Regions from separate parts of the Franconibacter daqui genome, predicted to be linked through region 2. Evidence: predicted binding sites of a transcription regulator. Region 2 holds the regulator's gene; the other holds the start of a gene.
The links. The regulator Fur, encoded in region 2, represses iron uptake genes when iron is present. The targets are predictions, from matches to a motif close to ATAATAATGAGAACNACTATCAA.
Positions count from the first base shown of each region.

Region 1: fepD (Fe(3+)-siderophore ABC transporter permease) is a predicted target of Fur. The motif match lies at 1,523-1,545, and genes of this name have one in related genera.

Region 1 covers NZ_BMKJ01000005.1:140,978-144,367, reverse strand. Annotated here, with positions in the region: gene fepB (Fe2+-enterobactin ABC transporter substrate-binding protein) at 1-189, shown strand, start outside; gene entS (enterobactin transporter EntS) at 215-1,459, opposite strand; gene fepD (Fe(3+)-siderophore ABC transporter permease) at 1,567-2,574, shown strand; gene fepG (iron-enterobactin ABC transporter permease) at 2,571-3,390, shown strand, end outside.
Region 2 covers NZ_BMKJ01000001.1:466,622-470,011, reverse strand. Annotated here, with positions in the region: gene ybfF (esterase) at 1-23, shown strand, start outside; gene ybfE (LexA regulated protein) at 153-434, shown strand; gene fldA (flavodoxin FldA) at 590-1,120, shown strand; gene fur (ferric iron uptake transcriptional regulator) at 1,420-1,866, shown strand; gene IEX01_RS02220 (helix-turn-helix domain-containing protein) at 2,202-2,813, shown strand; gene IEX01_RS02215 (beta-N-acetylhexosaminidase) at 2,869-3,390, opposite strand, start outside.

The DNA of each region.
Region 1 (3,390 bases), on a different contig from region 2:
GGCGAATCGCTCTTTCTCTTCGCCAGCGATGAAAAAGACGCTCAGGCGCTTACCGGCAACGCCCTGCTCTCTCATCTGCCCGCGGTGCAAAACCAGCGCGTTTATGCGCTGGGGCCAGAGACCTTCCGCCTGGATTATTACAGCGCGAGCCTGATACTCGAACGGCTGGCGACGTTATTTAAAGCGTAAAAAAGGGGCCGCACGGCCCCTTCTCTTATGGCTTCACCAATTGCGGCGGCGGCTGCCGCAGGCGGCGAAGCTCGCTTAACAGCAGCGTAAGCGCAACGCCTGCAACCGCCAGCGCCATTCCACTGACGCTCGCCGAGCTGACCGGCGAGAGCGCAACGCCCATGCCGCCCAGCAGCGCCGCGCCAATCGCATCGCCCGTTACGTTCTGCGCGGTCCACAGCCCATTAATACGCCCGAGCATGTGGTCCGGCGTCTGCGTCTGAATCAGCGTGTACTGAACCAGCGAGCTGATGCCGCTCAGGTAGCCGAACAGCGCGAGGCAGACAACCCCTAAGCCCCAGAACGGCATCAGGCTGAAAATGCCTACCGCGACGAACGCCAGCACGGAAGTGAAGAGCATAACGCGCCCCGGCTGCGTGGAGTGCGCCAGCCGACCGCTGGTGAGAGCGCCTGCCGCCGCCCCCAGCGGTACGGCGGCGTAAAGCGCGCCGATTTCGCCGCTCGCCATCTGCCAGTGGTTAGCCAGCGCCGGATAAAGCACGCGCACCGCGCTCGCCATCGTGAGCAGGGCGCCGATAAGCGCCACGCCGCCCACCACCGGGCTTGCCAGCAGAAAGCGAAACGCGCTCGCCAGCGCCTTTAGCGGATGCTCGCGCTGCATCTGCGGCGCAGGCAGTTTTGGTAGCGTAAGCAGCGGCAGCAGCGTGATGAAGGTGCCGAGCGCCGCCAGCGCGTAATTCCATGTTACGCCGCCAGAGGCCAGCAGCAGGCCGCCGATAAGCGGCGAAATAACCGACCCCAGACGCACCGTCAGCATGGTAATCGCCCCCGCCTGCATCAAATTTTCTCGCCCGACAATTGCGGGCGTGGCGGCCAGCAGCGCCGTGACGCCAATCGCGCCGAAAAAGCCGTCCCACAGGCCAAGCAGGTAAATGACGACAAGCGAAGGCTCAGGCAGCATGGCGTTAATCCACAGCCCGATAAACCCCACGCCGCAGGTGGAGCGCGCCAGCAGAATCAGTTTTTTGCGCTCATGGCGGTCCGCCAGCACGCCGCCGGTCATCAGGCCGATAAACATCGCCCCGCCGGTGAGCGTGACCGAAAGCCCCACCTGAAAAGGGGAGCCGGTGAGCGTCTGGATCTGCACCGGCACCGCCACGCCGAGCAGCCCCAGCGCGAGGATGGAAATAAAACGCGCCAGGAAGACAGCGCGGTAAGCCGGATGGGTTTTCAATAAACTCAGGTTGAGCAACAGCGAATGTCGGTTCATTACAGGGCCTTGAGAGCGAATTTTCCTTACCGATTAACGGGACGCCCATGCTAACATAGCCCGATAAGAGTGATAATAACTATCATTATCGTTATGGGATGTGCGTTATGTCGGCCTCACGGTTTTCAGCACGGGCTTTCTCCCTGCTGGGCCTTTTTCTTTTTTTGCTGCTTATCGCGGCGTTAAGTTTGTTGGTGGGCGCTAAGTCCATACCGTTGTCGGTGGTGCTGGACGCCCTGAGCGGTCAGTGCCGGAGCGCGGACTGCACCATTGTGCTTGATGCGCGGCTGCCGCGAACGCTGGCGGGCCTGCTCGCGGGCGGCGCGCTGGGCGTGGCGGGCGCGCTGATGCAAACCCTCACTCGCAACCCGCTGGCGGACCCGGGCCTGCTTGGCGTCAACGCCGGAGCGAGTTTCGCTATCGTCATCGGCGCCGCCCTGTGGGGCGCCTCCTCTTCGCTTTCCCTGCTGGGTTTTGCCTTCGCCGGCGCGCTGTGCGCCTCGCTTATCGTCGCCTTTACCGGCAGCGCAGGCGGCGGTCAGCTCAGCCCGGTGCGTCTGACGCTGGCTGGCGTCGCGCTTACCGCCGTGCTGGAAGGCTTTACCAGCGGCGTCTCGCTGCTCAACCCGGTGGTTTACGACAGGCTGCGCTTCTGGCAGGCGGGTTCGCTCGACATTCGCACGCTTTCTACCCTCAAAATCATCGTTCTGCCGGTGCTGTCGGGCATGGCGCTGGCGCTGGGATTAAGCCGCGCGCTAAACAGCCTGAGCATGGGCAGCGATACGGCGACCGCGCTCGGCAGCCGGGTGGTGCGCACACAGCTGCTTGGCCTGCTGGTGATAACGGTGCTGTGCGCCAGCGCGACGGCGGCCGTCGGTCCCATCGCCTTTATCGGTTTGATGATGCCGCACATGGCGCGCTGGCTGGTGGGGCCGGATCACCGCTGGTCATTGCCGGTTACGCTGCTCGCCACCCCCGCCCTGCTGCTGCTGGCCGATATGATTGGCCGGCTGATCGTGCCGGGTGAAATGCGCGTTTCGGTGGTGAGCGCGTTTATCGGCGCGCCGGTGCTGATTTATCTGGTGCGCCGCCGTCGCGGCGGGGTGTCGTTATGAAGGCTTCTCCTCGCTTATGGCTGGTCAGCGGCCTGTTTTTGCTGCTCAGCGCCGCGTTTGCCGTATGGGCGCTGGGCCAGGGCGCCGTTTCGCTGAGCATCGCTCAGGTCGCGGATGCGCTACGGGGCGATGCCCCACGTAACGTATCCCTCATTGTCATGGAGTGGCGTTTGCCCCGAGTGACGATGGCGCTGCTGCTCGGCGCGGCGCTTGGCGTCAGCGGCGCGATTTTTCAGTCTTTAATGCGTAACCCCTTAGGCAGCCCGGATGTGATGGGTTTTAATACCGGCGCCTGGAGCGGCGTGCTGGTGGCGATGGTGCTGTTTGGTCAACATCAGACGGCCATCGCCGCGGCGGCGATGGCGGGCGGCATCCTTACCTCGCTTGCCGTCTGGGCGCTTGCCTGGCGAAACGGCATCGACACCTTCCGGCTGATTATCATCGGCATCGGCCTGCGCGCCATGCTGGTGGCGTTCAATACCTGGCTTTTATTGCAGGCCTCGCTTGAGACGGCGTTGTCCGCAGGCCTGTGGAACGCCGGGTCGCTTAACGGCATCACATGGAGCAAAACGTTCCCCGCCGCGCCGCTGATGCTGCTGGGTCTGCTGGCGAGCGCGCTGCTGGTGCGCCGGATGCGGCTTTTAGAGATGGGCGACGACAGCGCCTGCGCGCTCGGCGTGCCGGTTGAGCGCTCGCGCCTGCTGCTGATGCTGGTCGCCGTCGTGCTGACCGCCGCCGCCACGGCGCTTGCAGGCCCCATTTCGTTTGTCGCGCTGGTGGCGCCGCACATCGCCCGCCGTCTGAGCCGCACCGCCC
Region 2 (3,390 bases):
GTCGCTTCCTGGAAACTGATTAAAAACAAGGCGACTGGCGCTAACATGCCGCTAACGCGTTGGCGCGCCTCGTTCCCTGATGTATGATGGCGCGCTGAATGACACCCGGGCATCCGCTCCGGCAGCCTGTTTCCCCTGTCAGTAGTCAAATCATGGCCAAAGAACAAACGGACCGTACGACATTAGATCTGTTCGCGGACGAGCGTCGCCCGGGTCGCCCGAAAACCAATCCGCTGTCGCGTGACGAACAGTTGCGCATCAACAAACGGAACCAGCTCAAGCGCGACAAAGTTCGCGGGCTTAAACGTGTAGAGTTAAAACTTAACGCGGAAGCGGTTGACGCCCTGACGCAGCTGGCGCAGGCGCGCAACATGAGTCGCAGCGAATTGATTGAAGAAATTTTGTTGGCGCAGCTCAAGGCGCTGAATAGCTAAGGCCTTAAAACCCTTTTTCTTGTATGGAAATGTGTCAGAGTGTGCACCCCACCGTGATAGCTGTTTCCGCCCTCTTCTCTGTTCTGCTATTATTGCCCTATCTGTGGGCATTTCGCCACTACCATATCATTAGGATTCAAGAGGTTATTTTTCTCATGGCAATCGTAGGCATTTTTTTCGGCAGCGACACCGGCAACACCGAAAATATCGCAAAAGTTATTCAGAAACAGCTCGGGAAAGACGTTGCTGAAGTGCACGATATTGCCAAGAGCAGCAAAGAAGATCTGGAAGGTTTCGATATCCTGCTGCTTGGCATCCCGACCTGGTACTACGGCGAAGCGCAGTGCGACTGGGATGATTTCTTCCCGACCCTTGAAGAGATTGACTTCAATGGCAAGCTGGTCGCGCTCTTCGGCTGCGGCGATCAGGAAGACTACGCGGAATACTTCTGCGACGCGCTCGGCACCATTCGCGACATTATTGAACCGCGCGGCGCCACTATTGTGGGTCACTGGCCGACGGAAGGTTATCACTTTGAAGCCTCTAAAGGTCTTGCCGATGACGATCACTTCGTTGGCCTTGCCATTGATGAAGATCGTCAGCCGGAACTGACCGCTGAACGCGTCGAAAAATGGGTTAAGCAAGTTTCTGAAGAGCTGCATCTGCAGGAAATCATTAACGCCTAATCGTGAAACGGCGATAAATGTATTTTTTATCGCCGTTTTAGCTTCATTGATAGATAAAAGCGATAAAAATGATTGCTACAAATTTTTAACTTTCATCCGCATATCTGTACAATACCCTTCTGGATTATCGGGTAACGAGACGGCAAGCGCCGCGCTCGCCACGTTTTGAAAAGCACTATTGCTGGACGCTTGCGGTTTTCATTTGGTCCTGTCAGTTCTATAATGAGTCGCATTCATCTTCAGCGCATCCGATCTTAAGCTCTCCGGAGCACACCGTTTAGCAACAGGACAGATTCCGCATGACTGACAATAACACCGCATTAAAGAAGGCTGGCCTGAAAGTCACGCTTCCTCGACTGAAAATCCTTGAAGTGTTGCAGGAGCCAGTAAACCATCATGTCAGTGCGGAAGACTTATACAAGCGCCTCATTGACATGGGCGAAGAGATTGGTCTCGCGACCGTTTACCGTGTGCTGAATCAGTTTGACGACGCGGGTATCGTTACGCGTCATAACTTTGAAGGCGGCAAATCCGTTTTCGAACTGACTCAACAGCATCATCATGACCACCTGATCTGCCTCGACTGCGGCAAAGTTATCGAGTTTAGCGACGACTCTATCGAAGCGCGTCAGCGTGAAATCGCTTCTCGCCATGGCATTCGTTTGACTAACCATAGCCTCTATCTCTATGGCCACTGTGCCGATGGCGACTGCCGCGAAAACGAGCACGCGCACGACACAAAGTAAGCGAAAATAGCGTTCCGTTTTTGCTTTTTGTTAATAAGCCGACATAGTATGTCGGCTTTTTTTACACCTTTATCAGGCAGGCGCGACGCTAATAATCCATTTTTTTGATGCTTGCTATTTTAATATACTGGTCAAGAACTTATTTTATCTTATCTTTTTCTTACTTTTTATTTTCAGAAAAAGTAAATTATTTTACCATTCAATCAGTTACCCCCCTCAAGCGCCCCATTCAGGCTTACAACGTCATTGGCCTGTCTTGCAGTAAAAAAATCAACTCTATTAGAATAGCCCCTCGTTATTTATTCCAATAATATACTTATACAAAGGTCGCCGTTATGGTAATACCTCAGAAACCCCTTGCCGAAATTTATCGCCTGTCCGATATCTTTAATGGTTATGGCAACTGGTATCGCGCAGAAAAAAATACGTCTATTCCAACGCGTGAAGGCTTTGTTTGCATTATTCGCGGCGGCCTTTTTTCCGTATTGCGTAAAAGTGACAGATTACTGATTGAAAAATGTAGCGCCCCGTCTATTCTGGGCGTTGCGCGTAATCTTAATAATAAAAATTATTTCAGAATTCAGGCCGATGCTGAGTGCCACTATCAGCTCATTCCTTTTGATAAATTTCTGAGTGAAATAGAGAATCATCAGTGCCAACCACAGTTATATAAGGTACTGGCCTGGAACATCGACTTACTCTGCCATCGCGAAGAATTATTGCTTGGGCATAATAGCTACCTCATGATTAAAGGTAATCTGGTCACGCTTGCCGCCATGGATGAATTTATGCGAAATAAGATTAACGTTGCCGATTATATCGTTAAGCGAACCAATCTTTCTCGCAGCATGGTGATGAAAACGTTGTCGCAGTTGCGGCATGATAATTATGTAGAAATAAGTAAAGGAAAATTAACCGCGCTGCGTACGCTGCCAGAAAGCCTGTAAGCTTTTGCTGAAAGATAAAAAAAGCCCGCCATCAGGCGGGCTTTTTTTTACGGGACTATTTAACGCTATCGACACGGCTGTAGCGTTGACCATCCGGGCTTACCGCGCGAATCAGTACTTCGCCCTCAACCTGTGGTCGCGCCTTATTGTCATAGCGTAGCCAGTTTTTACCGTTATCCGTAGAGTATTCTGCCGCCAGCCCCGGCAGGCTGGTGTTTATTTCCAGTATGCCTTTTTCCACTCTGGCGCCCGGCACCGGCAAACGATACTGGATGCCCGCTTTGTCCAGTTTCGCCAGCTCCCGGTGGCCTATAAGGCTTGCAAAGCGAGCCCAGTCTGAGGCGAGGGCTTTTTTATCCACCCACTGCGTTTCCTGGCCCTTATACTCGCGACCCGCCTGATAATCCTGCTCCCAGGCGGCGCGATGCCATGCGCGCTCAGCGACAACAATAAGCCTTGGGTAGATCATGTACTCCATCTGCTTATCGGTACGAACGACTTCGCTCCAGAGCTGAGCGGAAAGGCCCAGCGCACCCGGCCAGGGCTTGTCAGATTTCGCACTGAAGGTATTGCCATC